One region of the Lysinibacillus sp. NPDC096212 genome, then DNA from elsewhere that is predicted to be linked to it. Evidence: predicted binding sites of a transcription regulator. Region 1 holds the regulator's gene; each other region holds the start of a gene.

Region 1 (8,006 bases):
ATTTTTAAATTGGCTTCCTACATCATCTATAGGAATAACTATGTTAATGCTATTCTTTAGTGTTTTGCTATTTACTCTAATTTGGCTGTTATTTTATCTATATAACAAATCAGAAGTAAAAAAAATGAATAAAAAGATTGATGAGCTGATAAATAAATAGAAAGTAAAACAAATGTGAAATTTCTTGACTTGGGGGAAAAAATGAAATGTTTATCAAAACAAAAAGACTATTAATAAGAGAATTTGAGGTCCAAGATTGGCAAGCTGTCTATGAATATACTTCGAATCCAAATGTGATGGAGTATATTCCCGAGGGAGTTTTTAATGAGGAAGAAGCTAAAAAGTTCGTTTCAGAAAATAGAGGTGAAAAAGCAAAATACTTCCCTATTATTTTAGTAAGCGAAAATATTGTTATTGGTCATATTGTTTTCCATCAATATTTTGGTGACCATACATATGAAATTGGCTGGGTATTGAATCCGAACTATTACAATAATGGATATGCCTCTGAAGCAGCAAAAGCTGTACTGGATTACGGATTTAAAGAAATGAAACTTCATAGAATTATTGCAACATGCCAACCAGAAAACATCCCATCCTATCGAGTAATGGAGAAAATCGGCATGAGGCGCGAGGGTTATTTTAAAAAATGCATACCAAACGGAGATGAGTGGTGGGACGAATACTATTATGCTGTCTTAGATGAGGAATGGGCATAAGATCCTTTTAGGGATTAAAAAATCTACCTTTACTACTATGTCTATTTCGATTTCTAGAGGAGAGATTTATATGAAAAAGACCGCTGTATTATTGTATCCCCAATTTAGTGAATATGAATTGAGCGTAGTATTATCTATATTAATGCAAGGAGATAAACCCGTTATAACTGTTGGATTAAACAGTGAAAAAATTAAAGGGGAATCTGGGTTATCTTGTATAGCCGATACACAAATAAGTGAAGTTAATCTTGACGAAATCGATAGCCTGATATTACCTGGGTGTATGGATATAGCTTTACTAATACACGAGCAAAAATTAATTGATTTTATTGGAAATGCAAATGCCAAAGGTGCAATCATTGCAAGCATCTCTAGCAGCCCCACTCTTTTAGCAAAAGCTGGAGTATTAAAGAACAAAAAATATACTGTAAGAATATCACCAGAAGGTATGGATAAGTTAGGTTTCTTTGATCTTAATCATTTCTCTGAAGAACTAGTTGTACAAGACGGCAACATAATAACTGCGAGAGGTAGAGGTTTTATAAAGTTTGGCATTACTGTGGGTAAAGCCCTCCATCTCTCTTTTGATGAAAATTGGTACCTGGAATAACGAAATAGAGCTAATTAATATGAAAACTTAGTTATAGTAATAGATGATATAAATGTTTTTCAACATTATAGAGAATTTATGAGGAAGAGAAGTAGAATTCGCTACTTCTCTTCTTTCATTTCCAAAATGTCCAATACTTTAGATAAAAGAGGGATAAATCTGAAAAACATTATTAAAGCTTTAAGAAAAAAATTAGGAATGACTCAAGAGGCACTAGCAAGGGAGTGTGGCGTCGTAAGACAAACCATTAATTGTATTGAAAATGATAAGTATGACCCTACTCTTGAATTAGCCTTTAAAATTGCTAAAGCTCTTAATAGAAAAGTAGATGAGGTGTTTATATATGAGTAAGTTCCGTCCAGCATATATGATAACAATGAAAGATTTCGTTAAAGAGAGTGCTGCAATATTACGTAAGAATACCCAAGAGGTTACGTTACCTGTATCAGAAGATGATAAAGATAGTTTATTATGCATGCTTCAATACTTGAAAAATAGCCAAGATCCGGATCTTTCCAAAAAACACAAATTGCGTCCTGGATCAGGGTTATCGGCTAATCAAATTGGTCTAAATAAACGAATGTTTGCTGCATTTTTTCAAGATGGAGATAAAAGTCATGAATATATGTTAATTAACCCAAAAATCATTAGTCACTCTTTAAACATGATTTATTTACCTGAGGGGGAAGGATGTCTTTCGGTTAATAGAAGAGTTAGTGGATTTGTTCCAAGATATGAGAGAATTAAAGTCAAAGCATACGATATACATGGGCAAGAAGCCATATTTCAATTTAATGGATATGGTTCAATCTTAATGCAACATGAAATAGATCATTTAAATGGGATCATGTTTTATGACAGAATAAATAAAGAAAATCCATTCAAACTACCAGACAATGTGACTATTTAAAGTTTGTATTAATTTATTACTTAAGGATAGATGGAACTTAGTTATTCCTTGTACCTATCATTTTGATGGTAAAACCCGTCTCTACGGTTGCTGTATCCATCACTTCGCTGTTCTATCCATCACTTCTCGGCCCTTCACCAACATCTAGTGCCTTTAAAAAAAAACAGCGGGACGATAAAACTCCCACTGATTAAAACGTCACTTTATTTTGCCCGCTTCCCTCTTGATGTTCCCGATATCTCCTATGGACTGTAGCTTTGCTTACTTCAAAACCTAGACCTCTAAGAGTCATGGCGATTTCCTCAAAGGTGAAGCCTCGATTACGTAGGTTGACAATTTCGTCTACAGGGACTTCCTTACGTTCTTGACCATTTGGATTTCCACGGTTAGATAAATTGTTTTCTGGGCGATAGCCATTTTCAACGGCACGACGCATGCCACGACGTATTTTAGCATTATGGATTCTGCGCTGGTACTCCTCTACGATTGCTAAAATTTCTAGGAGCATCGTATCCATTTCATTTAATTGTATTGGCCCCTCGTCTCGCATAGAAAAAACATCAGTTTCAGTTTTCTGCAATAAATGCAATACTGCCATTCGAGCATTTCCACGACCTAAGCGTGTTTCATCCTGCACAAATAATGCTTCTATCTCTTTTTCTTTAATGAAATCGAGCATTTCTAGTAAACCTTCACGTTCCACATCATAACCGCTATGCTTGTCCTTAAAAACACGCATGACTTCGTAGCCCTGTTCTTTAGCATAGCGCATCAACTCCTCTTGCTGACGCTCCAACGAGGAACTTTGTGTCTCTTTTTCTGTACTCACACGGCAATAGACAACAGCCGATTGTTGATTCATCATCATTTTTCGTTTCTCGCAATTTCAATTGAATTTATAGGATAGGATTGGTCACCCACTACTGGAATCACTAGGGATTTGCCTGCAATAATTTGTATGTTCGATAATTCATTTTCTGTTTTCACAAGCTTAATCCATTCATCCGTTTTCATTTTACCACGGTATTGATCGGCTAACGACCATAAGCTATCACCATGTGCGATTTCAATTTCTGTGTACGTTACATCGCCTGGGTCTGTTATAAAAAGGTATGCCGCAAAAAGTAGACAAGCTCCTAATAAAGTTGTAATATGTGGATTTTTCTTTAACCAGTTCATGTTTAAAACCCCTTTTCTAGAATGTTTGTTCGGAATATATGTTCTCATATTAATACGAACAAACGTTTTTGTCAAACACTTTTCGAACCTATGTTTGCTTAAGTGTTCGCATTCTGTTATACTATTAATAAGTAGAATGATTAAAAAAAGAGGTGAGCCATTATGAAAAAAGTTTCGAAAAGACAAGAGGCCATATTAGATTTCATTAAAGAAGAAGTACGAGCAAAGGGGTATCCACCTTCTGTACGTGAGATTGGTGAGGCAGTTGGACTTGCTTCAAGCTCAACAGTTCATGGGCATTTAGCTCGTTTAGAACAAAAAGGCTTGATTCGACGCGATCCAACTAAACCACGTGCTATTGAAATTTTAGAGCCAGAGGATTCTATTCAAAAGCAACATGTTATTCATGTCCCATTAGTTGGGAAGGTTACTGCAGGTTCTCCAATAACTGCTGTTGAAAATATCGATGAATATTTCCCACTACCAGATATTTATGGTACAAGTGAAGATCAATTATTTATGCTAGAAATTATGGGTGAATCAATGATTGAAGCTGGCATTTTAGACGGAGATTTAGTGATTGTTAAACAAAAAGCAACAGCTGATAATGGTGATATTGTCGTAGCAATGACTGAAGAGAATGAAGCAACCGTAAAACGTTTCTTTAAGGAAAAAAGTCATTTTCGTTTACAGCCTGAAAACTCAACAATGGAGCCAATTATCGTAGATCAAGTTTCTATTTTGGGACATGTTGTAGGTCTATACCGTCGTGTACATTAAAAGTATCTCAATTTTAAAATATAAAAAGAGGATATTATGTTCACAAATGAGCATATACCTCTTTTTCTTATGTTTTGAGTGCTATTTTATACACTAAAAAAGAACCCACTTTACAATGGATTCCTTACACCTAGCATTGTATTCATGTTCATCACGAAGGTTATCTTAGCCTTGGATAAAAAATAATGCTTATAAAGTTTTATGCCTCTACTTTAAACTTTAAACTTGCCTTTACAAATGCAGCAAATAGTTTCTTTGATACTTCATCTCCTGCAATGGCTAGCTCTTCAGGATGCCATTGTACTGCTAGACAAAATGGTAAATCAACATGCTCTACCGCTTCAATGATACCATCACTTGATTTTGCTACCACTTTTAACTTTTCTGCTACTACATTTATTGCCTGATGATGAAATGAATTCACAGCAATTTTTTCTTCCTCAATAATCGTTTTTAATAATGTATCCGGTGTTAAATTTACATAATGTGTTGCAACACCTCGCGCTGCTTGTTGCACATGCTTTATTAATTTTTTACTATGATACTCACTTTCAATATCCTGATAGACTGTGCCTCCAAACGCAACATTTAGTATTTGAAGCCCTCGACAGATTCCGAGAATCGGCATTTTCCGAATATTGGCTGCATTAATTAAAGCAAGCTCCACTGAATCTCGTTCAGGATGAACCTTCCCTAATTTCGGTGTAGGTTCTGCGTCAAAGAGGAATGGATGTACATCATAGCCACCCGAAAGTAATAATCCGTCCGTCAATGATAAAATTTGTGCTACATCCTCTTCAACGCCAAGTGGAATTATAAGTGGAACTCCCCCTGCTTCAATTATACTTTTGCTATATGCAGCATTTAATCTTGAGGACAAATCATCCTCCGCAAAAGCCGTTATTCCGATAATTGGTTTCACCCTATCCCCTCCATGATCTTTATCTTGCAATAACTGCCTGTAAAAGCCAAATTGGTGAAGACTATTAATCATTGAAGGAATCCATCACTGATTAATTACCAAAACCCAAGATACCAATTCATCAACGCATCCCCATAGAAATAGATGATAATAGCTGCAAGAGCAATAGAAGGTCCGAATGGTATAGGCGTTTTCCTTCCCTGTCCGCGTACCTTTAATACAATTATGCCAACAATCATGCCAATTACTGCCGCTACAAATAACGTCAGAATTGTATGTATTGTCCCGAGTACGAGACCAAGTAAAAAGAATAATTTAATATCACCACCACCCATTCCACCTCTTGATAGAACAGCTATACAATATAATATGCCAAAACCTACGACAGCACCAACTATGCTGTCCCACCATAGTGACAAAGGAGATATAACGCGTCCAAAAACTAGCAATGGTAAAAAGAATAATAGCACCTTATCGGGAATTAGCATATACGCAAAATCCGATACAACAATAATGACTAATAATGAAATAAATAATAGCGCTACAAAAAATTCTGCACTAAAGCCTAATTTCCAATAAGCAAAAGCAAATAATAGGCCTGTTATAAGTTCCATCAGTGGATAAATCCAAGAAATTTTTTGCCCACAGCTACGGCATTTTCCACCTAAAAATAAATAAGACAAAACAGGCACCAAATCAAGCGCCGTCAACTGTCTCTTACAAGAAGTGCAATGCGAGGGTGGACGCACAATGGACTCCTTCAAAGGCACCCGTAAGCCAACCACATTAAAAAATGAGCCAAGAACGAGCCCAAATATTAAAACTGTAATTGTATAAGTAATTTCCATTTTATGTCCTCCTATACTAATAGACGCCCATACATTTAAGTATGCGCGCCATTTAGATTATTGTTGTCCTTCATAATAGAACGTCGTTACTTGTATGGTTGCTTTTAAGGTTGAATCAGCGTCCTCCTTGAATTTCGCTTCTTCACCCGTTAATGTGAAATCGATCGCATCAATTTTCATCACTCGATCAATTTTTTCAATCTCTTTTATAAACTCAACCATTGCTTTATTATCCATTGCGACAACATCAATATCAAATGTTACTAGTTTTAATTCCGTTGGTAAGGAATCTTTAGTAAAAGTAGCAGTTGGCATTTTATCTTTCACTTCAGGAGTTTCATCATTCTTAGCAACAGCTTGTTCATCCGCTTCAGTTGCCGGTTGCTGTGTATCAGCCTGTTCATCAGAATTTGTCGAGTTGGGATCTGTAATAGTAGAATCCGCTACGAGGGAATCATAATTATTAAAGTCCATAGCTTCTACCCGTGTCCTCGTCACCACTTCTATCTCTTCAATATTTCGAATGACTTCATCAATAGCTCGAGTTTGAGGTACTTTTTTACGTAATGTTAAATTACTTGTACTATTTGATTTGCCATTCTTTTCAAGTAAAGCAATCTGCTCCTGAATAGTAGAAACTTCTTGTTGAAGGGCGTTGTTCGAGCTTTCTTTCGCATCTACTTCTTCTAATTTAGGTGTTAATATATAGTAATATAGCGCAAATAAAATGGCTGCAATGAATGCTGTTAAGATAAGAATCGTTGAATTTTTACTACTTGTCATGATTCTCTACCTCCAGCAAGAAATTTAAAATCAATTCCTAATGTAATAGTTGCCGAATAACGTGGTACGTCCTTAAACTTGTTCTTTGCACTTTTTTCCTCTTGGTTTCCAATAGCAACATCAAAATTAGAAATAGTATCAACCTGTATATCATTGAAATAGAGGCTTGCAGTTAGCTTTTCTAAATAAGATGATATAGCTGACATCGTTTCAAAATCAGCTGTAATTTCAACCTTTTTCTCACCAAATACATAGTTCCTTAAATACGTTTGCTCTGGTAACAATACTTGTGTTTCATCCATTAAAGGTGTCACAGGATAGGATACATTTTCCACAAATTGTACGGATTGCTCCAATGAGCCTTGGTTCGCATTTTGCTTACCATCTAACTCCATTTGAATTTGTTCTCGTTGCGATGAAAGCTCCACTTCCTGTACACTTAATTTTGTAAGATCACTTTTTGCTTGGAAAAACAAGAAAATCATATATCCTACTATCATACCAATAAGAATAATAAATACTACATATATTAAAGTAGGTGTTGAATGCTTCTTCTCCAAATTCGGCAAGAGGTTAATTTCTGGTACCATCAGTTAACCTCCTTTAATGCAAGTCCAATTAAGCTTGCAAATTTCTCTGAAAATTGAGGGAAAGATTTTTGAATAACTGAATCATTTAACATAATAATTGGTGTCGAAAAATTATTTTCTAAAAACTCTTTAATGGTAGGAAGTAGTGGATTATCTCCTAAAATGATAATCTCATCTACACTTTTCTCACCTTTATGTAAGGAAAACTTAAAAAAATTCATAATACGATCGATTTCAAGCATTTGATCGGTAAGAATCATACGATACTCATCTTCGACTTCTGAATGATAAGAAAAACGATACTCTTCAATCTCTTCATGCTTCCATTCCGATAAATCTGTATCAAATGATTGGTATCGTAAAAACTCCAGTTGACCAAATGAAAAAATACTTATCGACAATTCATTGATTGACCAATCCGCTATTAAATAAGTTCGATTGTCCTTTATTAACTGCAAATACTCTAACAGACGAATATTACACAATGCTCGAATATCAGCTGCTTGTGGTTCTAATGTAGCATCGAGTAAAAGTCCAATCATTTTAGAAACTTCTTCTGAAGGTGCTGCAAATAGCATGGCCTGTCCATCACTAGGATTTGGGTCATACACATCAATAAGAGGCTCTTGAAATGGAAGATGAATGGAATGACCAAGTTCCATCTC
Region 2 (8,006 bases), on a different contig from region 1:
ATGTTCTCCTGGCTTCACTTTCGAACGATTAAGCTTTTGAGCCAATGATTTATATAAAATTTCATTAATAAGCGTCGATTTACCTGAACCAGAAACCCCTGTTACGGCAACGAATAAGCCAAGTGGTATATCAACTTTCACGTTTCGAAGGTTATTTTCCTTGGCACCTTTAATCGATAATTTGCGTCCATTCGGTTTGCGTCGCTCAATTGGCAATGGAATAAACTTTTTGCCACTTAAATATTGCCCCGTTAATGACTTTTCATTTTCCATTACTTCCTGCGGTGTTCCTGCCGCTACAATTTGACCGCCATGCACACCTGCACCAGGACCAACATCAATGAGGTAATCAGCCGCCAGCATTGTATCTTCATCGTGTTCGACAACAATTAGCGTATTGCCTATATCACGCATATTTTGCAGTGTACTAATAAGACGGTCATTATCACGTTGATGCAAGCCGATTGATGGCTCGTCTAAAATATAGAGAACGCCCGTTAAACGCGAGCCGATTTGTGTCGCAAGGCGAATTCGTTGAGCTTCTCCCCCTGAAAGCGTCCCTGCTGCTCGACTTAACGTTAAATAATCTAACCCTACATTGACAAGGAAGCCCAGTCGTTCTTCAATTTCACGTAAAACAAGTCGAGCAATTTTCATATCCTTTTCTGATAAATCCAGTTCTTTGAAAAATGTATCAGCTTCCTGAATTGAATACTGTGTAACTTCACCAATATGTTTATCTGCTAGTTTTACAGCTAATGTTTCAGGCTTTAAACGATAGCCTTTACAAGATGGACATGCTTGCTGCGCCATATATTTTTCCATTTGTTCACGCACATAATCAGACGTTGTCTCCTTAAAACGTCGTTCAACATTACGGACAACACCTTCGAATTCAATCATTTGATCTCGCACATTGCCAAACTCATTTTCATAATGGAAATGGATTTTATCTTTACCAGAACCATATAATACTTTATCCATCTTTTCTTTCGGAAGATCCTTTACTGGAACGTCCATTGGGATATCATAATGATCGCACACAGCCTTTAATAATTGTGGGTAATATTGAGAACTTGTTGGTTCCCACGGTGCTATAGCATGCTCTAATAGACTACGATCCCAATCAGGCACCACTAAATCAAGATCTACCTCTTGTGTCGAGCCTAAACCATCACAGCTCGGACAAGCTCCAAACGGACTATTAAATGAAAACATGCGAGGCTCTAGCTCACCTATTGAAAATCCACATAATGGACAAGCATGATGCTCACTAAATAATAATTCCTCATGCTCCATCACATCAACAAGTACGCGCCCGTCTGCCAAACGTAATGCTGTCTCTAAGGAATCACTAAGACGTGCTGCGACACCTTCCTTCATCACAACACGATCGATGACTACTTCGATTGAATGCTTTTTGTTTTTATCAAGTTCAATCGCATCATCTAAATCTCGTAGATCACCGTCAATACGTACCCGAACAAAGCCTTGCTTTTTTAAATCTTCCAGTAGCTTTACGTGCGTTCCTTTACGCCCTGATACCATCGGAGCAAGCAACTGCATTTTCGTTCTTTCTGGAAAAGTTAATAAACGATCGACCATTTGCTCAATCGTTTGGGACGTAATTTCAATACCATGATTCGGACAAATAGGCTTCCCGATGCGCGCAAATAGCAAACGTAAATAATCATAGATTTCCGTTACTGTCCCAACTGTAGAACGTGGGTTACGGCTCGTCGTTTTTTGATCGATTGAAATAGCAGGAGATAATCCCTCTATTGCATCAACATCTGGTTTATCCATTTGACCAAGGAATTGACGGGCATAGGCTGAAAGGGATTCTACATAACGACGTTGCCCCTCGGCATAAATCGTATCGAAAGCTAATGATGATTTCCCTGAGCCTGATAAACCTGTTAGCACGACTAGTTGATCACGTGGAATTGTGACATTAATATTTTTTAAATTATGTGCTCGTGCGCCCTGCACGACTATTTCAGTATTTTTCACAAGCCATTCACCCTTCTAACTTCAATTCAAATATTGTATCGCGCAGCTCAGCAGCACGTTCGAAATCGAGTGCTTTTGCCGCTTCCTTCATTTCTACTTCTAAAGTAGCAAGTAACTGATCTCTTTCCGCCTTCGTCAGCTTCTTACCTTTTGTTGCCTTCGTTACATAGGATTCTTCTTCCTCTGCCACCTGTGTCGCACGAATAACATCAGGAATTTTCTTAACGATCGTTTTCGGTGTTATGCCATGCTCTTCGTTATACGCCATTTGCAGTGTTCGACGACGCTTCGTTTCCTCAATCGCCTTTTTCATCGAATCCGTCATATTATCTGCGTACATAATGACATGACCATTGGCATTACGCGCGGCACGTCCAATCGTTTGAATTAATGAACGCTCTGAACGTAAAAATCCTTCCTTGTCAGCATCTAAAATCGCCACAAGGGAAACCTCAGGAATATCTAGCCCTTCTCGCAATAAGTTAATGCCGATTAAAACATCGTAAGTACCTTTTCGCAGCTCGCGAATAATTTCAATTCGCTCTAGCGTCTTAATCTCTGAATGCAAGTACTCCACCTTTAAGCCCATTTCTTTCAAATAAGCAGATAAATCCTCTGACATTTTTTTCGTCAATGTTGTAACAAGCACTCGTTCATCACGAGCAATACGACCTTGAATCTCATCGATTAAATCATCAATTTGCCCTTCAATAGGACGTACCTCAATTTGTGGATCAAGCAGCCCAGTTGGACGAATAATTTGCTGCACCATTTCCGGAGTATGCTCAAGCTCATACGGGCCAGGTGTTGCCGATACATAAATAGCTTGATGTATATGTTTCTCATATTCTTCAAAACGTAAAGGGCGGTTATCTAGTGCTGATGGCAGACGGAAGCCATGCTCAACTAGCACACCTTTACGTGCTTGGTCACCGTTATACATCCCTCGTACTTGTGGCAAAGTAACGTGACTTTCATCGACAACAAGTAAAAAATCATCAGGGAAATAGTCAAGTAGCGTATATGGTGTTGCCCCCGCTTCACGCAACGTTAAATGACGCGAGTAGTTTTCGATACCTGAGCAAAAGCCCATTTCACCCATCATTTCTAAATCATAACGAGTACGTTGCTCTAAACGCTGTGCCTCCAATAATCTATCCTCTGCACGTAAAAGAGCTAGACGCTCCTCCAACTCTTTTTCAATATTTTCAATGGCTTTTCGCATTTTTTCTTCTCGCGTAACGAAGTGGGATGCTGGGAAAATAGCTACATGATCACGATCCGCTAATATTTCACCAGTTAACGCATCCACCTCGCGAATTCGATCGATCTCGTCCCCAAAAAATTCCACGCGGATACATTGTTCGTCTCGGGATGCAGGGAATATTTCCACTACATCGCCACGTACCCGAAACGTACCACGTGTAAAACTCACATCATTACGCTCATACTGTACATCGACCAATTTCCGAAGCAGCTGATTACGTTCAATTTCCATTCCAGTCCGCACCGATACGACCATTTCACGATATTCTTCTGGAGAACCTAGACCATAAATACAGGACACGGATGCAATAATAATGACATCATCACGCTCGAATAATGAAGATGTTGCAGAGTGACGCAACTTATCAATTTCATCATTAATGCTTGAATCCTTCTCGATATAAGTATCCGTCTGCGGTACATAGGCCTCTGGCTGAAAGTAATCATAGTAGCTGACAAAGTATTCAACTGCATTATTAGGGAAGAACTCTTTAAATTCACTATATAATTGACCCGCTAATGTTTTATTGTGTGCCATAATAAGCGTCGGTTTTTTTACCTGTTTAATGACATTAGAAATCGTAAACGTTTTTCCTGTTCCTGTTGCACCGAGCAACGTTTGATGACGTTTACCTGCACGGACACCCTCCACTAATTCCGCAATTGCCTGTGGCTGATCTCCATTAGGCGTATATGGCGCTTGTAAATCAAATGTTTGCACACATGTCCCCGTCCTTTCCTACCAATTTGATACATATATTTTAGCATAGCATTATTAAAATTTCGAACATTTAACGAACGAATGTTTGTAAAAATTTTTCCGTATGCTATATTTAAGGTGATCGCGATAGAACGTATGTACTAATTACAACCTATCTATAAATAGATTACCCTTTCCAAATGTTAGCTAATCGAGATGGGTAAATGTAAATGCCCTAACTTAGAGGGGATCTCGGTTGCCAGTAAATCTGATCAGATGGAATGAATATCCGCTCGGGTTGCAGGTAGATCTGATCAGATGGAACGGATATCTGCTCGGGTTGACAGTAAATCTGATCAGCTGGAATGAATATCTGCTCGGGTTGACGGTAGATCTGATCAGATGGAACGAATATCTGCTCGGGTTGACAGTAAATCTGATCAGCTGGAATGAATATCTGCTCGGGTTGACGGTAGATCTGATCAGATGGAACGTTTATCTGCTCGGGTTGACGGTAGATCTGATCAGATGGAACGTTTATCTGCTCGGGTTGCCAGTAAATCTGATCAGCTAGAACGAAAATAGCAAAAAAAGCCCGCTCTCCAATAAGCGGAGAGCGGGCTCGTCATATTATTCACTTGCATCTTGGTGTAAAATTACTAGTTCGGCTGCGTATAGATGAAATGCCTTTTCATCTTTTTCATCGAGTGCTCTATCTATCAGAACCATGAGCTGCTCTTCACGATGCATACGCTGGATATGATTTAAAAATAAATCTAAATAAATCTCGTTTAATAATTTCTCTGCCTCATCAACTTTCTTATACTGACCAACGGCTTTCAGAAAATCTGTATACGAATAATATTTATCCAACGATCTCACCTCGATCCTTTTCTAAATTATAAAAAAATTGAAATTAAAATGCAATGCTTAAGAACTGAAAATCACTTCGATTTACTATTAATCTCGTGCAATTTCAAGCAATTTCTCTATACAATCGCTTGATATATCAACGGTTTTCTCTTTTTATCTATATTTTCAGAATTTAAATTTGTGTTCTACACTTCAGTAACAAATAGAAAAAGGAGGTTTACATAGATGTCATCAAACTACATCAATGGATATTTAATGTCTTTCAACACCTATTTACTTCAGCCAATGCAGTATGACTCTAAAATTTTCACAAGGGTAATTGATAAGCATAATGAGCTGATCGTCACACGGAAACCAATGCATATATTACGAAAATCTTGTATCTCACTTGGAACAACCTATGAAGCAGCAAGACATTCCGCCAAACGCTTTTTCGGCAATCAACATAAGCTTCCAATCGTTGTTGCTTATGATTATGGTTATCCTTGTATTTTCCTACCAACGTTTTCTCCTAACTCTATCCACAATATTTGGATTGGACTTCACGCCATTTCGAATATTGTACCGAGTAAAATGGGTTGTATCGTTACACTGAAAAATGATAAACAGATTGAGCTACCTATTCAATATGCTTCGATTAGCAAGCAATTTGTCAATGCATCGATGCTTTATAAACATTACATGAATGAACGTAAGGAGATTAGCCAAGACACTCCGTATCATCCACCTTTTTAATTTGAATGGTCTATCAAACTAAAAAACCCCTCAAAAGCACAGTTTCATTGTGCCTTTGAGGGGCTTTCATTACCCGATTTTTGAACGTAAATATGCATTAATGAATGGATCTACATCGCCATCCATCACTGCTCCTACATTACCTGTTTCTTCATTTGTACGATGATCCTTCACCATTGAATATGGATGGAATACATATGAACGAATTTGTGAGCCCCAGCCGATTTCCTTCTGTTCACCACGGATTTCATCTAGCTGTGCCTGCTGCTTTTCGATCTCTAATTGATAGAGTTTCCCTTTTAACATCGTCATTGCTTTTTCACGGTTTTTAATCTGTGAACGTTCTGCCTGACATTGTACGACAGTACCAGTTGGAATGTGCGTAATACGAACAGCTGAATCTGTTGTATTAATGTGCTGACCACCTGCACCTGTTGCACGATACGTATCAATTTTTAAATCCTCTGTACGAATATCAATTTCAATATTGTCATCGAATTCAGGCATAACATCACAAGAAACGAACGATGTATGACGACGACCAGAAGAGTCAAACGGTGAAATACGTACTAAACGATGGACACCTTTTTCTGCTTGCAAATAGCCATAAGCATTATGACCCTTAATGGACAATGTTACAGATTTAATCCCTGCTTCATCGCCTGGAAGATAATCAACTGTTTCGACTTTAAAGCCACGTTTTTCCGCCCAGCGTGTGTACATACGAAGCAGCATTGAGCCCCAATCCTGAGATTCCGTACCACCTGCTCCTGGATGCAGCTCTAAAATCGCATTATTTTGATCGTATGGACCGCTTAATAGTAATTGCAGCTCAAAATCGCCCATTTTTTGCTGGAATTCTTCTAATTCATTGCCTAGCTCCTCCTGCAATTCTTCATCAGGCTCTTCGCGCAATAGCTCTAGCGTCATATCTAGGTTCTCATACGTTTCCAATAAATCTTTATACTCATTAACTGTTGCCTTTAAGCCATTGCTCTCATTAATGATTACCTGTGCCCCTTGCTGATCATCCCAGAAAGCTGGCTCAAGCATCATTTCATCTAATTCTTGAATGCGTGCCTCTTTGTTTTCTAAGTCAAAGAGACCCCCTAAAATCCGCCAATTTTTTGGCTGAAGTGTCTAACGCGTTACGTACATCTGCTAATTCAATCATTGTTAAATCCTCCGAACATTATTAAGGGGGCAAACTTGTATGATAGAAGTTTAAAAATCAGCAAATAAAATGATTTTAAAATACTGATACTTCATTTTTAAAGCCCCGATCTCTTTATTATAACGTTTTTACGGCGGAAAACATACTTTTTTACAATACAGAGGATTCGTTTCAGTCTTTTTCAGCTTCATCCTCAAAGATAACATCGTTCGCTATACGTTGGAATACTTTACCTTGATCATATTGAACTAATAAATTCTTTGTTCGTTTTTCCAGTTTATATTTTAATAAATAAGCTCTTTGAATTCTGGTTTCAAATGCTCTAACACTTAAGTCCACATTAGTTTCATAGCCGTTCATAAAAATTACTTTTGTATTCTTTTTATCGACAGCTAGATAGTCCTGAATATGATGAACAGCAAACCATATACATTCCTGTCGTAAATAAGACATACTTGGAAACCATACAATATTACTTTGTTCATGAACAACAATTGGATTTTTATTCAACTTTCCAAGTATCATTCTCGAGCCATCGAAAGCCCCTCTTAAGCTAGAACCAAAATAACGTAGATTATAATCCATTAATTTTGTCGGCGCTAATTTTGATATATATTCGTAATCCCTTTCTATTACACGTGTACACAAGTTACCATGGGCATCATACTCCGGTATATACAGCATCGTTTTACTACTCATAATGTCATCATTATGCATGTCAATCCTCCTTAAAATAGTATTTATCCAATGTAATTCCTCGGGAAGGTCTGGCCATGACATCATTTCTCGAGGATTTTTTATATCCACTCATGAATCACCCCCTTTATTCAAAAATCAGGTTCAAATCAACGAAACTTTCCAACTATTCATCTTTATAATAAATCAGAAAAAAGTTATAAACATTACCCTTTTTATTGAACTATTTACCTATTGTTGTAGTATTATATATCTTTTTCTGAATTTTCCGTTATTTCATTTCATTTAAACTTTATTGAAAAACCTCCTACTTACTAACTAACGATTGTTCGCACATTTTCTATGGTCTTAGCTAGCAGAATGAGTATCGTGAAAACATCCTAAAACATAGAAAAAAGACCATTCTAACATAAAGTTAAAATGATCTTTTTCGAAAAATTATTGAGCTGCACCATGGCAGTTTTTAAATTTCTTACCGCTTCCGCATGGACATGAATCATTACGCCCGACATTTTCTGCCTTACGAGCAGGTTGCTTTTTCGGAGCTGA
Region 3 (8,006 bases), on a different contig from region 1:
TGGTCTAGGTCACCAATTCCTCCGTCATATTGAACGTACACGTGTTATCGTACATGTAATTGATATGTCGGGTATGGAAGGGCGCGATCCTTATGAAGATTACTTAACAATCAATGATGAGCTAAAACAATATAATCTTCGTTTAACAGAACGTCCACAAATTATTGTGGCAAATAAAATGGACATGCCAGATGCAGAGGAAAACTTAGAAATTTTCCGTGAAAAAGTGGGCGAAGATGCGAAAATCTTCCCAGTATCAGCGGTTTCTCGCCAAGGTTTAAAGCCGGTATTATTTGAAATTGCCGACTTACTGGAAGTGACTCCTGAATTCCCATTATTCGACGATCTAGATGAAGAATCAGATGCAACGGTACTTTACAAACACCAATCTGAAGCAGATTCAATCGAAATCTCTCGTGATCCTGATGGTACATTCATTCTTGGTGGATATGCGATTGAGCGTATCTTCAAAATGACAGACTTCAGCCGCGAGGACGGTGTACGTCGTTTTGCACGCCAATTACGTGGTATGGGCGTCGATGAAGCATTACGTGAACGTGGTGCACAAAATGGTGATATTGTACGCTTATTGGAATTCGAATTTGAATTTGTCGACTAAGAATAGGTTTTAGGGGGAAGCGTATGAAGAATGTTGCGAATCAGCGATATTATTTAGTTCGTGAAGATGTTTTAACGGATGCTATGCAAAAAACTTTGGAGGCGAAACACTTACTTTCAAGTGGTTCGGTATCTTCCATTTGGGATGCGGTAAAGCAGGTGGATTTATCGCGTAGTGCGTTTTACAAATATCGGGATGCTGTATTTCCTTTTCATTCAATTGTGCAGGAACGCATTTTAACAGTCTTTTTACAGCTTCAGGACCGTAAAGGAACACTTGCAAAGCTTTTAGAAACAGTGACAATTACGCATTGCAATGTACTGACTATCCATCAAACAATACCGATTCAAGGACGTGCGAATGTTACATTATCGTTAGATGTCACTAGTATGACATGTGAACTGGATGATTTAATACAGCAACTTAAACGTTTAGATTTTGTAGAGTCAGCGGAAGTAATTAGTTCTGGTGCATTGTAATGACTGACAGCAAGTTTGAATTTTTGACAGAATGTAAATAAGCTCAAAAGGAGCAGTCCCATGTGATGAAATGATCACTTCATGGGACAGCTCCTTATTCTATAACAAAAAATAAAGACTATCACAAAAAATTCTATAATTTGATTTAAGAGGTGCGGCAATCGCCGGAGCATTTTGGAAAGCTTCACATTATGCCTTTGCCTAACATTTGATGTAGAAATATAAAGTGAATTTCACGGATTGAAAATTCCGAATTTTTTCATTAGTGAAATTTAGGGAGAAGTTGAGACTGCGCGACTCCTTGGGGATCAGCAATAGAGGAACGAAGGCTAAGAACATCACGTCCTGTGATAACGCCTTCGTGACCAACATCCTGCTGCTGACGCTTCGTTAGCACTACGCTTTCGCGCAAAAAACATCTGTTGCCCCAAGCGGCTCATCGGAGCTCTGCTCTGTGCGAAAGCGAAGCGACAGCAACAACAAAGCGCGCAGTCGGCACGGAAATCAACCCCACGTTATGGTGATGAGCCATTTAAATATAAAATCAAAAGCTACAAGTTGTAGTTAAGGAGGTACATGTAATGACAGAGCAACAATGGGAAAAACGAATAGGATATTTAGGACCTGAGGCATCATTTACATACTTAGCAACAAAGGCAACCTTTCCGAATGAGTGGCTTGTCCCTTGTTCTACAATTCCAGAATGTATTGAAGCGGTAGCAAAGGGGAAGGTAGATTTAGCAGTTGTACCACTGGAAAATGCTTTAGAAGGATCTGTATCGTTAACGCTTGATTATTTATTTCATGAGGCGACCTTATATGTTACAGGTGAGCTTCAGTTAAAAATACAGCAGCATTTAATGGTAAATAAAGAGCAGAAGGACAATTGGGAGTCAATCGTAGGAGTTTATTCACATCCACATGCTCTAGCCCAATGTCATAAATATTTATTTTATCGCTTCAGCCATGCTCCGTTACATCAAACAACATCAACAGCAGCAGCGGCAAAATTTGTATCCGAAAATCCAAACGAGTGCATTGCGGCAGTTGGAAATGCAGCGGCGGCAATTAAATATGGCTTAGAAATCGTTCAACCTGATATTCATGATTTCCATTTTAACCATACACGCTTCTTCGTATTATCAAAGCAAAATAGACGATTGCCGCAAGAATTATCTGATGGACAAGCGAAGACAACTTTCATGATTACATTACCAACGGACCGTTCAGGGGCATTACATCAAGTATTATCAGTATTTGCATGGCGACAATTAAATTTAAGTAAAATCGAATCACGACCATTAAAAACAGGCTTAGGTGATTATTTCTTTATGATTGATGTTTTAGCAGATGAAAAGGAGCCTATGATGCGTGGAGCTATGGAAGAACTAGCTGCACTTGGTTGCAAGGTGAAATCACTTGGTACATACTTTACTTATCGAACATCAGACGAGTAATCAATTTCGTCTTGACGAGGAGGAATCAGTATGGGCGGCATTATATTATTTGACGGAGTGTGCAATTTTTGTGATAGCAGTGTGCAATTTATTATCAAATATGATCAAGCAGCGTATTTTCAATTCGCGTCCATTCAAAGTGAAGCTGGGCAGGCATTACTTGCACAATACGAAGTACCAGAAAATATTGATAGTGTCATATTAATTGAACAGGGAAAGGTATATTTTGAATCCACGGCAGCACTTAAAATCTGTAGGAGATTAGATAGTTTTTGGCCTGTTTGTTATATTTTGATCATGATTCCTCCATCTATACGAAATACAATGTATCGGTTATTTGCAAAAAATAGATATCGTCTTTTTGGACGAAAAGAAGTATGTTTATTGCCAACACCTTCACAACGAAATAGATTTCTCTAGCTTTGAAGCTATCCAATTAAAGTGGATAGCTCATAGTATTGAAAAACAAAATGGCCAAGAAATTCTTTGTGAATGTTGGAGCTTTAAATGAGGATGATTTCCGTTTCATGCTACTCACTTCCTGTTTCAGCGGACGGAACCCCCCCCCCTCATTTTGCCGCAGAGCCATACTTTAATATCTTAATTTCATTGACATACAAAAGAGCTATCCAAGTGGATAGCTCTTTTGGTTGAAATTGCAATAGTAAGTTCAATATGAATATGGAACAAATGAAATAAGCTTCATAAAAATTAAATGATAATTCAAGTTAATCATTTAAATTCAATAAAAATTTGTTACATTATTGATCTACAACTAAATAGCTCTTTTTTTGCAAAGTAAGTTCAATTAAATCTAAAATGTCAACAGAAGGAGCAGAAATAACATGAAGATGTGTACCACCTGTTAGTTCGGATAAATAACTTGCCTGTGTTTCATTGACGCGTTGAATAAATTTTTTTACCTCATGACGGTTAGAAACCATAATGGATGCGGTAATTTCCCCGTAAATTGGGTGTTCAACGATAACATTTTTTACTGTACCACCGCAATCAACTATTGTTATAAGTTCATCTTCTGCATCCTCAGCAGAGTGGAAGCAAGGAATTGTACGTTCAACAGTTTGTTGTAATTGTTCCTGATGCATATAAAGATATCCTTGGCTAGTTGCAATAATAGGTTCATTTCTAGCCTTTAATAATGTCATATCATTGACAATGACTTGTCTAGAAACATTAGCGAATTTAGCTAGGTCCGTCCCCGTTATAGGTGCTGTACTTTTTTTAAGTTGTGCTAGGAGTTGCAGTCGGCGTTCTTCGCCTAACATTTTTTTCATAAGAGATCACCTCTGCTTGTAATAAAGGAAGCAGTTTTCCTTAAAACTAGTGTACCATGAAGCATTTCCAACATGCGTGAAATTTTTGTATCCAAATGAAACATTGAACATATGATACGAAGAGAGGAAGGGAGGAAAAAATTGCGTATTCATATTGTCCAAAAGGGAGACACGTTGTGGAAGATTGCGAAAGAGTACGGAATTTCGTTTGAAGATTTAAAGCGGCTTAATGCCCATCTTGCTAATCCAGATTATATTGTACCGGGCATGGAAATTATCCTACCTGAAAAAATACACAAAGAACCACATAGAGAACATCATCGAGAAACAGATTGGGGAATGCATAGAGAGGGGGGACATAGAGAATCCCATAAAGAGGGGCATAAGGAGCACATGCATAAAGAACATATGCACAAGGAGTCACCTACAAGGCACGTTAAAGAAAAAGAGGTTCAAAGACCAACGCCACCACCAATTGTTGTACCACCACCACCAATGCCAGAACCGCAGATGATTCCAATTCCTTATCCAATGCCAATGCCGATGCCTCAGCCAGCGCCTGTTGAGCTTAGCTGGAATCAAAACGTTGTCATGCCAAGTGTAGAACAAACTGTATCTCCAATTCAAATTCAACCACCACCACAGCCTGTAGCCCAACCGATGGCGCAACCACCAGCACCAATGCCACAACCGATTTTTATCATGCCACAAATGCCACAAATGCCAGCAGTACCACATTGTGCAAGCTGCCATCAGCCAGTGCATCATCATATGTATTGGCCGATGCCAATGCCAATGCCAATGCCAATGGAACCGCAAGTTGAGGCTTATACAATGCCAGAGCAACCATCATGTGAAATGGGTTGTGAAAAAGTTGCTGGGGCGGAGGAGTTCTTAGAATCTAGTACATCTCCATTCTTCCCTATGAATCCAGAATATCAGCCAATGCCGGAAATGATGCCGGAAATGGAACAGCCATGTGGTTGTCACGCACAACCAGTCATGATGCCGACTTGGCAAATGGACCCATGTTGTTGTCCGCCGCCATGTCCACCACCATGCCCAATGCCGTGTCATTCACATTGCCATATGCCACATGCTTCGGTAGGACCATGGATGTCACCGCACTTTTCTCCAGGCGGGATGACGCCTTATCGATGGTGAAAAAGCGTATATTATCGAAGAAATAAAGCCTAATATTTGGAAGTATAAATATCAATCCAAAAATTATTTTGTGAAACGAGCAAAGCAGATAGAAATAGCAGAAAAGGTAAGGGTTATTCATCGCCGACTTGGACATCTGGAGCCCTCGTTGATCTTACCTTTAATGAAAAGTGAAGATGAGTATTTAATCGTGCAAGATTGGCAAGAAGGAAGTCATAGTGCTAATTTTGCACATAAAAAGGATCGGAAGGAATCACTAAAGCTATTAAATACATTACATGATACAAATAAAAAAATTGCTTGGCAGCGGGTGCCAGGTTTGCACACCTATTCACAGCTTTTAAAATGGCAAATGCGCCATATGCGTTTTAAAAGCAGACGGAATGAATTTCGTGCATTTTTAACAAAGGAAGAAATCAATCAAATTTTACATTATAGTGAGAAATCGTTACAGCTAATCGCTCAGGAAGATGTACCTGAAAAAGAAACAACGCTTTTACATGGAGATGTCGTCCATCATAATTTTTTATGGTGCTCAGATGGGGAATTACGTTTAATTGATTTTGATTTGGCTCACCTTGGGGAAGCAGATGATGAATACATTTTATGGTTACATCGTGTATTGCCTGCCGTAGATTATGACCTTGGTAAAATATTTGCTGAGCTACCAGAGTTGAAACGATTAGATAAAAGAAAGCTACATCGTTTAAAATATCCAAATGAGCTATTACGTGAATGGCTTTTTGCAGCGGATTTACCATTAAATCAACAGCTGGTATTTTTAGATTATTTAGTGCCATTTACAAAACGGGCTCTCACATATTGGCCAAAACTGTGGTACGATATTGATAAAATGATAAAGAAATGACCGTCTTTTGGCGGTCATTTTTGTATGTGAACGACTACTTGTGTTATTTCTTATAGTCGAGCATTCGTTCGTAATATGCTATAATCGAAGACGATGATTGTGAGGGATTATAGAATGTATGATTATTTAAAAGGACAAGTAAAGCGTATAACTCCGGAGTATATCGTCCTTGAACAGCAAGGGATTGGCTGGCAGCTTAATACACCAAATCCATTTGCGTTCCGGACATCGGCCCTTGAACAACAAATTTTTGTTCACTTGCATGTACGTGAGGATGCACAAGTGTTATATGGCTTTCCAAGTTTAGACCAACGAGAGCTGTTTCGTAAACTTATTTTAGTATCAGGAATTGGACCGAAGGGTGCACTTGCTATTTTAGCTACTGGGAATCCGCAACAGGTTATCAGTGCCATTGAACGAGAAGATGAATCGTTTTTAGTAAAGTTTCCTGGTGTGGGTAAGAAAACGGCACGTCAAATGATTCTAGATTTAAAAGGTAAACTTGGCGGATTGTTAGAGACAATTGAGCTGCCAAGTACAGAAGATGAGCTACCGTTATTTGGTGTGAATCCATATAAACATGAGCTTGAAGAAGCTATTCTTGCCTTAATGGCACTTGGTTATTCTGAAAAAGAATTGGAAAAAATACGTCCACAGCTCGAAGAAAACGACAAGCTTGAAACAACAGATGCATTTATGAAACAAGCTTTACAATTGCTATTAAAGTTAAAATAGTGAAAGGGGGGGAAGTACATGTCTGAACGTATGATTGCTAGTGAGGCAGGTAGCTATGATGAACAGTTTGAATTATCTTTACGGCCACAAAGATTAGCACAATACATTGGTCAACATAAGGTAAAGGAGAATTTACAAATTTTCATTGAAGCGGCAAAGCTTCGTCAGGAAAGTTTAGATCATGTGCTGTTATATGGACCGCCTGGACTTGGTAAAACTACATTAGCTGCTGTTATTGCTAATGAAATGAATGTCAATGTGCGCATGACTAGCGGCCCTGCGATTGAACGCCCTGGAGATTTAGCAGCTATTTTAAGCTCACTGGAACCAGGGGATGTGCTATTTATCGATGAAATACATCGCCTGCCTCGTGCAATAGAAGAGGTGCTTTATCCTGCGATGGAGGATTTTTGTTTAGATATTGTCGTTGGTAAGGGCCCTGAAGCGCGTTCTGTACGACTAGATTTACCGCCATTTACACTCGTTGGTGCCACAACAAGAGCTGGCGCATTATCAGCACCTTTAAGGGATCGCTTTGGCGTGTTATTGAGGTTGGAGTATTATGATAATACGTCACTTGCAGAAATTGTTGTACGTAGTGCGCATTTATTTGATGTTGAGATTGAGCAAGTAGCAGCACTTGAAATGGCGACACGCTCACGTGGTACACCCCGTATTGCTAACCGTTTGCTAAAACGAGTGCGAGATTATGCACAGGTGATCGGAGATGGTATGATAACGGAGGGACTTGCTAAGCAAGCGCTTGAGCTATTACAAGTCGATCCTAGAGGACTTGACCATATTGACCATAAACTTGTGACCAATATGATTGAGCGCTTCCGTGGTGGCCCTGTAGGCTTAGATACGCTGGCAGCATCTATAGGCGAGGAACGCGTAACGATTGAAGATGTATATGAGCCATATTTGATGCAAATTGGCTTTATACAACGTACGCCACGTGGACGTGTGGCAACACATTCAGCCTACGAACATTTTGGATATGAGTATCCCCAACAAACCTAGAAGAAGGAAGTATTTTCATGCGTGTAGAAGATTTTGATTTTGAATTGCCAGAAGAGCTTATTGCACAAACACCACTTTTGGACCGAACAGCTAGTCGTTTAATGGTAGTGACGCCAGGCTCACAAAATGTAGAGCATCATCATTTTGCTCATATTTTAGATGAGCTACAAGCGGGAGACTGCCTTGTGTTAAATGATACAAGAGTCTTACCAGCGCGTTTAATGGGCGTTAAAGAAGAAACTGGTGCTCATATAGAAGTACTGCTATTAAAGCAAATGGCAGGTACGGATGAATGGGAAACACTTGTTAAACCAGCTAAACGTGTAAAAGTCGGCACAGTTGTAACATTTGGAGATGGCTTACTGA
Region 4 (8,006 bases), on a different contig from region 1:
TATAAAAACTACATTGCTTCTAGCTAATGATAGCAGTGTTATCATAGTTCTTCCTTGAGTAAAATTTGTGTAATATAAATTCAATTTTTATCGTTTTCTATCGTATCCATTAAAATAGAAAAAAACACAAACGTTGGTATAGCAACGTTTTTAGGCCTTTGAAGATTTCTTAACTTAACTAACGATATCGATAATAGGGATAAGACCATTTTCATCAAAGTCCTAATTGTAAATTAATTGTTATACAGGTTTTCATATTAACTAATAATGATTAGTTAATCCCTTTTTCATTAAAATGTCTCAACAAATATCTCCGTGAGCAAAGCACATCCCATACCATCCGGATTGTTGTCGTCTTTCCAATAAATCATCGCATTTATAGGAGGATTAGAAAAGTCTAACTTTCTAATCACTTTTTTATTGTTTTCATCTGGATAATAAAATAAATTTTTATATTCTTTATGTGCGCTATTCACACCGTAGTGCTTTCTATTTCGATCGTTTACAATGTACGAACGGTCAAAGTTTGCATTTTTTAATGTTTTGCCTGATGCTACTTTTACTATATCACTTACCCATTTTTTTAAATCCTCATGATTTATATCTTTTTCAAACGGTGAGCTATCATAAAAGTCTTTTATGTATTGAATGACTGGTTTTCCATAGTCTGATTTCTCGTTTAAAAGATTTTTTTCTTCTTTATATGATTTAAAGCCTGAGTAAATGAAAGAGATGAATGACTTAATTGTATGCTTCGTGTAATCATAAATCGGTTCAATTTTTCCTATGGCTTCTTCTTTAAGAATCTTACTGAGCAAATCAACTATAGTAATCTCCAAGCTATCTAGTTCTTCTCTACCCCAAGACAGATGATAACAAGGTACTGATAACTTTTCTACTTCTATAGTAGATAATAATTCATTAAATTCATTTAAAGCTCGCTTACTTCCCGTATGTGTTAAGAATATAAAGGAAACTAAAGGTTGTTCTTTCTCTAATGAGGAAACTTTATAAAAATTAACTAATCCGATGATTTCCTCAAAAAGCTGATTATCTCCTTTTTGAATAGCTCCATCGTTAATTTTATTTTCCACACAAAACGAAAATTTTGGAAGACTATCAGAAAATGTTTGGTCAAAAAGTTCAATTACAATATCTATATCCCTTGTTTTTTTAGCAATTTCACTCACTGAGCTTATGACCTTTACTTCAGCTTGAACTCTTACTTCATACTTCGAATTTCGAGATAAATCTCGAATCCGGTTATTGTATATAAGCTCGTTATACTGCTCTTTATTTGCTAATATAATTGGTGTTAAAAAACTCTCTACAAATCTTGATCCTAAACCATGATTTTCATTAGGGTCTAGCAAATAAGCAAGAAACGAAGTTACATTAGGCTCATTGATAGAACCATCATTAGAAGATAAAACCTTAAAAATATTCATCCTTAAACCCCTCTAATTATAAAATTATTTACTTTTTCAATTCGAAATTATATTTCTTGTTTATTTTAGTAGCAATTTTGTCTAAAAACTTACTTACTGTCATCTTCTCAATTTCACTTGTATACCATGCCAACTTAGCCCCTTTAGAAACGCCATTATGATAAACCTCTAAAGGCATATAGCTCTTCGTAGTATACGTATAATCAAATCTAATGAGTAGTACACTACCATCTTCACATTCTAATTTTACTTTATAATTTGGATTCTTGTATTCCGTTAGAAGTTTAACTCCTTTTATCTTCGCTAACATGTCAAAGACCTCCAATATTTTTTAATATATTAATAATTATGTATAAATTTAATGTTATCAGCATTCAAGGAAATATCAACCTACTCATACCAAGGTCTTCAAGTAATTAGAACGTTCCGCTTCAATGATGAATTCTGTTGAAACTTTTTTTAATATTTCACCAAGCACTATAAACCTCCGTTCAGCAATTGCATTATCTACTAATCTAAAAAATCTCATCCGAACAAAGCTAATCCTCACTTTAATCGGGCTGTAATAAGTCATTTACAACCTCATAATAAAAGCAGATGGCTATGTAGAGGTCCATTACAGAACTTCTAAGCCATCTGCTTTTATAGGCAAGCACTTTTTTATCATTAAAAAGAATGGAGAGAAGTTAGTTCCTCTTCATAAGTCTTCAATCCTACACTTCTCCTTTTTTACGAGCCGCCATTTCATCTTTCATTTCTTCTTTTAATCCTTCAATTGACTTTTGACGTCGCTTATTTTTTTCTTTAATCATTTCACTTTGCATAGGGTCTGCAAACTCCAAACTAATTTCCGCTTCATGAAGTTTTTCTTCAGTGTTTTTAACGATATCACGGATTCGTTCAACGTTATTGGATCTATCATCTGGTTTTGAGTGTCTTGAATTAGCCATGGTAACCTCCTGAAATTTGACATAAATTTAGGTTGGCTAATTTAGTTGTTCCTATGTGTACTAATTTTTACTAAGAAGAATGTACGGTGCTGATCACTCAAATACATAAGATTCCTTACATGCAAATTTGATATTCTACACACATTTATTCAAACGGCTATGAATGAGCTCCTCTACCTGTGCTTTTAGAGCTTGATTGGCATAACGTAGCACTTCATCTTCGCCTGCTGTTTTGATGATTACATCGCTGAAATATTCATCAATTTTGACCCACTTTACAACGGCAATATTTTTCTTAGCTAGAACTCGCCTTTTATTGTAGAAATCATGTCTTATATCTTTTAATAAATCTTCTACAATATGGATGTAGATTTTGGACATTTTTAACTTTTCGAGCGATGAATAGTCTTGTTGTAATGACCTGATGGCCATATCTAATTTTATAAACTCATACAAAACACTACGATCCTCACCATTAATCATCAACGTCCACCATCTTTGCGTCTTGGATTGTATCAAATGCAATACGTTTGATGGCTACATCCGTCTCAAGTAACAATTCCTTTTTAATTGTATCAGTTCCTGTAACTAGCCCTGTCTCGTCATGCAAATTATTGTTGCTCCACAGCGTTAACGTAATCAGTTTTTGCATTTTAAAAGCGCGTTGTATAGTCTGTTCTATTTCCTCTAACTCCCACTCGGTTAATTCTCGCTTTTTATCGTAAAATTGCTCTTGCTTCCATACTTTAATGAGGCCAAGATGCTCAGGAAGCATCATCGCCGTCCACTTCATTGATCCACGGTCACGTATCATCTAAACACTCCTCGAATTCTTAATCGTTCTTCTATCTCGTCTTATCTCATTCCCCCCTTACGCTAAGTGCCCGCCTACTAAGCGATTACGTGTAATAGCTGTGCCAGCCTTTGTATAAGAAGCCGCCCTTAATAAGGCTACAGCGCCATATTTTCTTCGAATAGCATCCATAACGTGGCCAATTACTTGTCGTTGCTCCTTGCGCTCATCAAATAAATCCAATTGGATACTGCACGCTGGTTCTAGGTTCGTTATTCTAACTGACAATTGACGCGCTGGCTCGCCTGCAAAGTGCTCATCCAGTAATTCTAGACAAGTTTTATACATCACTAGCGTTTCACTTGTTGGCACTGCAATCGTTCTAGAGCGTTGGAAACCTTTTGTCATAGCACTACGACTATAAGACAAACCTAATGTAATTGTCCGACCGACATAACCTGCTTCGCGCGTTCGCCTCATCACGTCCTCACACATTTCTAGTAACGCCACGGATATTTCTTTTCTTGTATGGTAGTCACGCATTAACATCTGGCCTTTCCCAAAGCTTAGAGCTGAGTTTTTAACTAGAGGCTCTCCAAGCGTGGAAAGATCAATGCCATGCGCATGGTGGTACAGTTGATTACCCATGATGCCGAATTTTTTTTCTAATTCATTTAAATCAGCTTTTGCTAATCCACCGACTGTTACTATCCCCATTGCATTTAACTTGGCTTCCATCTGTTTTCCGATACCCCACATCTCAGATAAAGGACGCACAGGCCAAAGTTTCGTTGGCACATCTTCGTAAGTCCACTTTGCAAAACCTGACTTTTTAGCTTCAAGGTCTAAAGCAAGTTTTGCCATCAACATGTTCGGCCCCATCCCAATAGCACTTGGAATACGAAATTGATCATATATCGCTTTTTGAATTTCCTTTGCTGTATCCTCAGGAGGTCCCCAAAGCCTTTCTGTTCCAGTTAGGTCCACCCAACTTTCATCGACACTATAAACATGTATGCACTCTGATGGCACATACTTTGAAATAAGGCGAGTGATAGCCATAGACATTTCAATGAAGAAACTCATCTTCGGTTCAAAAAGTTTTATGTCTGGATGCTTTGGTATTTCAAAACGACGATTTCCTGTTTTTATCTTAAATCGCTCCTTCATAGGTGGCGATGCAGCTAAGACAACGCTACCAGGTTGAGTGAAATTAGCTATGATGGCGATTGGGGTTGTCATGACATCTAAACCTTCAAGCATTGCCATGCAACTAGCGTAAAAGCTTTTCATATCAATACATATAATGGAACGTTCAGGCAGATTTTCATCCATTAAATGATCCCTCGCTCTTTATAGACATGGAACAATAATTAAAAGTACGCTATTGACTATCTTAATTATTTTGACACACGTGATGACTCCAGACTTTGTACTGTACATCCTATTTACTAACTGATTGTGTTGCATCCCTTTTATTAACTGATCTTTCATTGTTTTTAATCTCCCCACGCAAAACAGAACGTTTGTTTGTATATATTATACGCACAAACGTTCTGTTTTAGAAGTGGTAATTTTTAGATCAGTCTTTTTAATTGATCTGAAGCTGATTTAAAGTCCTGTAATTCCCCAATATCGTGGAAGTTTCTCAATGGATTCCTACAGCTCTAATTCTTTCTAATACAAATGGTATTGTAAATTTTTAGGACTTACATGTTGAATTAACTGCATAATTGATTAGCCTTATAACAGATTCACCAAAGATTTTGTTTGGTTAGGACTTACAACAATACAGAATTTGCAGATGTTTTTCTATTTTTATCCTTGCATTATGATGTCAGCTACTATTTAACGCGAGAAGATTTAATGAAGAAGGAAATAATTAAACCAACCATAGCTATAATTAGAGTGAATATAAAGGAGTCCTGTACTCCCGCTGTTAATGAAGCTCTAATTGAAGAAGGGTCAGATAGATCAGTCATATTGTTCATATATCTTTTCTGAGAAGCGGACATAATCGTAATCGCAACTGCAGTGCCAATTGCTCCCGACATTTGCTGTAATGTATTCATTAAAGCAGTACCATCTGGGTAAAGATTTTTAGGTAATTGGTTTAGTCCATTTGTCTGAGCAGGCATCAAAACCATCGATACACCTAAAAATAGAATGGAGTGCATCACAATCACCATACTAACCGGCGTTTCAATGGTAACGTTTGACATGATCCATAACATGATAAACATGATTGCAAATCCAGGTATAACAAGTCCTCTTGGTCCGAATTTGTCAAAGATACGACCTGTGATTGGGGACATTAATCCATTCAGCACACCACCTGGCAACAAAACAAGCCCCGCGGTAAATGCAGTCAATGCTAGTCCTGTTTGCAAATATAATGGCAACAAAATCATCGTGGACATTATTACCGTGAAGCAAATAAATACGGCCAATAAACCTAGAGTAAACATTGGATATTTTAATACACGTAAATCAAGCATAGGTTTATCCATTTTTAATTGTCGCAAAGAAAACAAGGTAAGTGCAGCAAGACCTATAATAATCATCGTGATCACAATCGTACTTCCCCAGCCATTCTCACCCGCGCTGCTAAAGCCATAGACAATTCCTCCAAAACCAATCGAAGATAGAAGAATAGATAATATATCAATTTTGGGTTTAGTTATGGTTGATACATTCTGCATATACACTATACCCGATACCAACGCAAGAATCAGAAAAGGCAAACAAACCCAGAAAATCCAATGCCAAGTCAGTTTTTCAAGAATTAATCCTGAGATTGAGGGTCCAACTGCGGGTGCAAACATAATGACTAACCCTATTAGTCCCATTGTTGCACCTCTCTTATTGACTGGAAAAATCAATAAGATCGAATTAAACATCAGAGGTAGCAATAATCCCGTACCTATAGCTTGAATCACTCGAGAAAACATTAATACTTCGAAGCTTGGTGCAAGAGCTGCGACTAGTGTCCCAATAATTGAAAAAATCAATGACACAATAAATATTTGACGTGTACTAAACCATTGAAGTAAGAGACCCGAGACAGGAACTAATATCCCTAAGGTCAATAAATAACCTGTTGTCAGCCATTGAACCGTGGAAGAACTAATAGAAAATACTTGTATTAAATCCCCGAGAGCCATGTTTAAAGCCGTTTCACTGAACAATCCAATGAAACCAGCAATTAAGAAAGAAATTAATATTGGAGTAGTTTTAATCACTTTTGTTTGTTGTGTTTCTACTGTTAATGACATAAATAATCCACCTAAAATTTTATTTTGTTATAAGCTTGTCGTTAGTCTTAGCAGATTAATTTTAATGGCAATTTCTTCTGCACTTCTTTTTTGGTCAATGAGTGGGTTCCTTCTCTCTTACTCTACTTTCTTTTTTAAACAGCAGATATACGAAATAAGGAACACCGATAATGTAGATCACAAATGCCTACAGGCAGTTCAGCTGGAGCAAAGATCATCTTTCCGATATTACATATTTATAATGAATACCGACTAGTCTTCTAGCCACTATGAGGGGCAATTAAGCCAATAAATCCAACACTTCCTGCTACAGATAAACATGCGCTAACTAACCCGACGCAGCATAAAAGAAAAAACATTCTTTCCCGGTCTTTCTTTAAGCCTATTCCTATGGCTAATACCTCATCCAAATTTAATAGGTTAAGTCTGTGCGATTTCCATCAAATGATTGGCGTTAAAATTATTATCCATGGAATACGCTAATATATGAATCCTAGTCGTACTATAAAGGCTGCCTGATAACCAGACAGTCGCCATTTCAAAATCTTGTGGGTCCATCTTTAATGAAATATAAAGAGTAATGGCCCTAAAACCTGAACTAAAGGCGCTCCCTACTAAACATCGGCCACGCCCATAGTCGAAGGGGATGCAAGATAATTTCTTGTCATCCCCTTCATTAAAACTCCTGAAACCGCCATGAAGGCGTCAAATAGCGCCCCTATCACACGCGGATGGCCCGATGTTTGAATGATTAAATGATCCATATTCTCTGAATCAAAATGAAAAAACGCCTGTCACATCATTTCATAGCTCATTGATTTCGAACCATAGAAAAGAGATACGATTATTGTCACACTGAACAGAATGCCTAATATGACAATTAAAACAAACTTATGGCTTAATAACGATTTCATTCCTTCTTGATCCATTCCATTACTTGTTCAGATGCTTTTGCACACTTTCTAAAAACTTGATTCGACTATAAACAGGACCTCCTTCCATGAGCGGATCAACCACATTGACATATACGTGATCGTGTTTAAAGGCATTAATATTTTGGATAATTGGATTCTTCTTCAAGTCTTCGAATGCATTTTCCGCATCTTTGTTATCATTCGTAGAGAATTGCACAAACAAATAGTCTGGGTTCATTTCTGCCAATTGTTCGGCAGAGATTGCATCTTGCAATTTAGCCATGCCTATCTGATCTGGCATTTCTAAACCAATGTCATTGTATAAAAAGGGGTTAAAGTCTACATTTTTCGCAAAAATGTAAGTTTGCCCTCCGCGAATACGAACAGCAGCTACTTTTTTACCTTGAAGCTTTTCTTTTAATGATGCTTTTACTGCTTGTGTATCTGTTTTATATTGGGATAGAATTTTTTCTGCCTCACCTTGCTTCCCAGTTAATTCAGCCATTAATTTCAAATTGTCTTCCCAGTTTGTAGAAACGTGCGACACCAAAATAGTGGGAGCAATTTTTTGCAATTTCTCCACTGCCCCTTTTGGGAACTTGGTTGAACCTAAAATAACGTCTGGC

What was found. The regulator LexA, encoded in region 1, represses DNA repair genes until DNA is damaged. The targets are predictions, from matches to a motif close to CGAACATATGTTCG.
Region 2: uvrB (excinuclease ABC subunit UvrB) is a predicted target of LexA. The motif match lies at 4,075-4,088, and genes of this name have one in related genera.
Region 3: ruvA (Holliday junction branch migration protein RuvA) is a predicted target of LexA. The motif match lies at 5,940-5,953, and genes of this name have one in related genera.
Region 4: ACIQ7T_RS11835 (Y-family DNA polymerase) is a predicted target of LexA. The motif match lies at 4,711-4,724, and genes of this name have one in related genera.

What each region holds. Positions count from the first base shown of each region.
Region 1 is NZ_JBIWFQ010000001.1:5,303-13,308, forward strand. Features, by position in the region: gene ACIQ7T_RS00030 (DUF3021 domain-containing protein) at 1-160, shown strand, start outside; gene ACIQ7T_RS00035 (GNAT family N-acetyltransferase) at 207-719, shown strand; gene ACIQ7T_RS00040 (DJ-1/PfpI family protein) at 790-1,329, shown strand; gene ACIQ7T_RS00045 (helix-turn-helix transcriptional regulator) at 1,489-1,680, shown strand; gene def (peptide deformylase) at 1,673-2,239, shown strand; gene ACIQ7T_RS00055 (YneB family resolvase-like protein) at 2,430-3,107, opposite strand; gene yneA (cell division suppressor protein YneA) at 3,104-3,418, opposite strand; gene lexA (transcriptional repressor LexA) at 3,581-4,198, shown strand; gene ACIQ7T_RS00070 (gamma-glutamyl-gamma-aminobutyrate hydrolase family protein) at 4,398-5,120, opposite strand; gene ACIQ7T_RS00075 (prepilin peptidase) at 5,216-5,968, opposite strand; gene ACIQ7T_RS00080 (potassium transporter) at 6,026-6,751, opposite strand; gene ACIQ7T_RS00085 (PilN domain-containing protein) at 6,748-7,341, opposite strand; gene pilM (type IV pilus biogenesis protein PilM) at 7,341-8,006, opposite strand, start outside.
Region 2 is NZ_JBIWFQ010000021.1:92,761-100,766, reverse strand. Features, by position in the region: gene uvrA (excinuclease ABC subunit UvrA) at 1-2,013, opposite strand, end outside; gene uvrB (excinuclease ABC subunit UvrB) at 2,021-4,000, opposite strand; gene ACIQ7T_RS19075 (hypothetical protein) at 4,236-4,553, shown strand; gene ACIQ7T_RS19070 (IDEAL domain-containing protein) at 4,610-4,852, opposite strand; gene ACIQ7T_RS19065 (competence protein ComK) at 5,078-5,587, shown strand; one part of gene prfB (peptide chain release factor 2) at 5,657-6,685, opposite strand; one part of gene prfB (peptide chain release factor 2) at 6,687-6,761, opposite strand; gene ACIQ7T_RS19055 (competence protein ComK) at 6,933-7,478, opposite strand; gene secA (preprotein translocase subunit SecA) at 7,896-8,006, opposite strand, start outside.
Region 3 is NZ_JBIWFQ010000025.1:7,795-15,800, reverse strand. Features, by position in the region: gene obgE (GTPase ObgE) at 1-619, shown strand, start outside; gene ACIQ7T_RS20530 (ACT domain-containing protein) at 643-1,098, shown strand; gene ACIQ7T_RS20525 (hypothetical protein) at 1,361-1,510, opposite strand; gene pheA (prephenate dehydratase) at 1,680-2,555, shown strand; gene ACIQ7T_RS20515 (thiol-disulfide oxidoreductase DCC family protein) at 2,586-2,975, shown strand; gene ACIQ7T_RS20510 (transcription repressor NadR) at 3,317-3,850, opposite strand; gene ACIQ7T_RS20505 (LysM peptidoglycan-binding domain-containing protein) at 3,992-5,014, shown strand; gene ACIQ7T_RS20500 (phosphotransferase) at 5,085-5,882, shown strand; gene ruvA (Holliday junction branch migration protein RuvA) at 5,997-6,617, shown strand; gene ruvB (Holliday junction branch migration DNA helicase RuvB) at 6,636-7,640, shown strand; gene queA (tRNA preQ1(34) S-adenosylmethionine ribosyltransferase-isomerase QueA) at 7,658-8,006, shown strand, end outside.
Region 4 is NZ_JBIWFQ010000010.1:47,809-55,814, reverse strand. Features, by position in the region: gene ACIQ7T_RS11860 (PD-(D/E)XK nuclease family protein) at 291-1,448, opposite strand; gene ACIQ7T_RS11855 (hypothetical protein) at 1,477-1,758, opposite strand; gene tlp (small acid-soluble spore protein Tlp) at 2,162-2,398, opposite strand; gene ACIQ7T_RS11845 (YhjD family protein) at 2,534-2,881, opposite strand; gene ACIQ7T_RS11840 (YolD-like family protein) at 2,874-3,212, opposite strand; gene ACIQ7T_RS11835 (Y-family DNA polymerase) at 3,270-4,526, opposite strand; gene ACIQ7T_RS11830 (DHA2 family efflux MFS transporter permease subunit) at 5,036-6,466, opposite strand; gene ACIQ7T_RS11825 (iron chelate uptake ABC transporter family permease subunit) at 6,727-6,876, opposite strand; partial or broken gene ACIQ7T_RS11820 (iron chelate uptake ABC transporter family permease subunit) at 7,081-7,242, opposite strand; gene ACIQ7T_RS11815 (ABC transporter substrate-binding protein) at 7,400-8,006, opposite strand, start outside.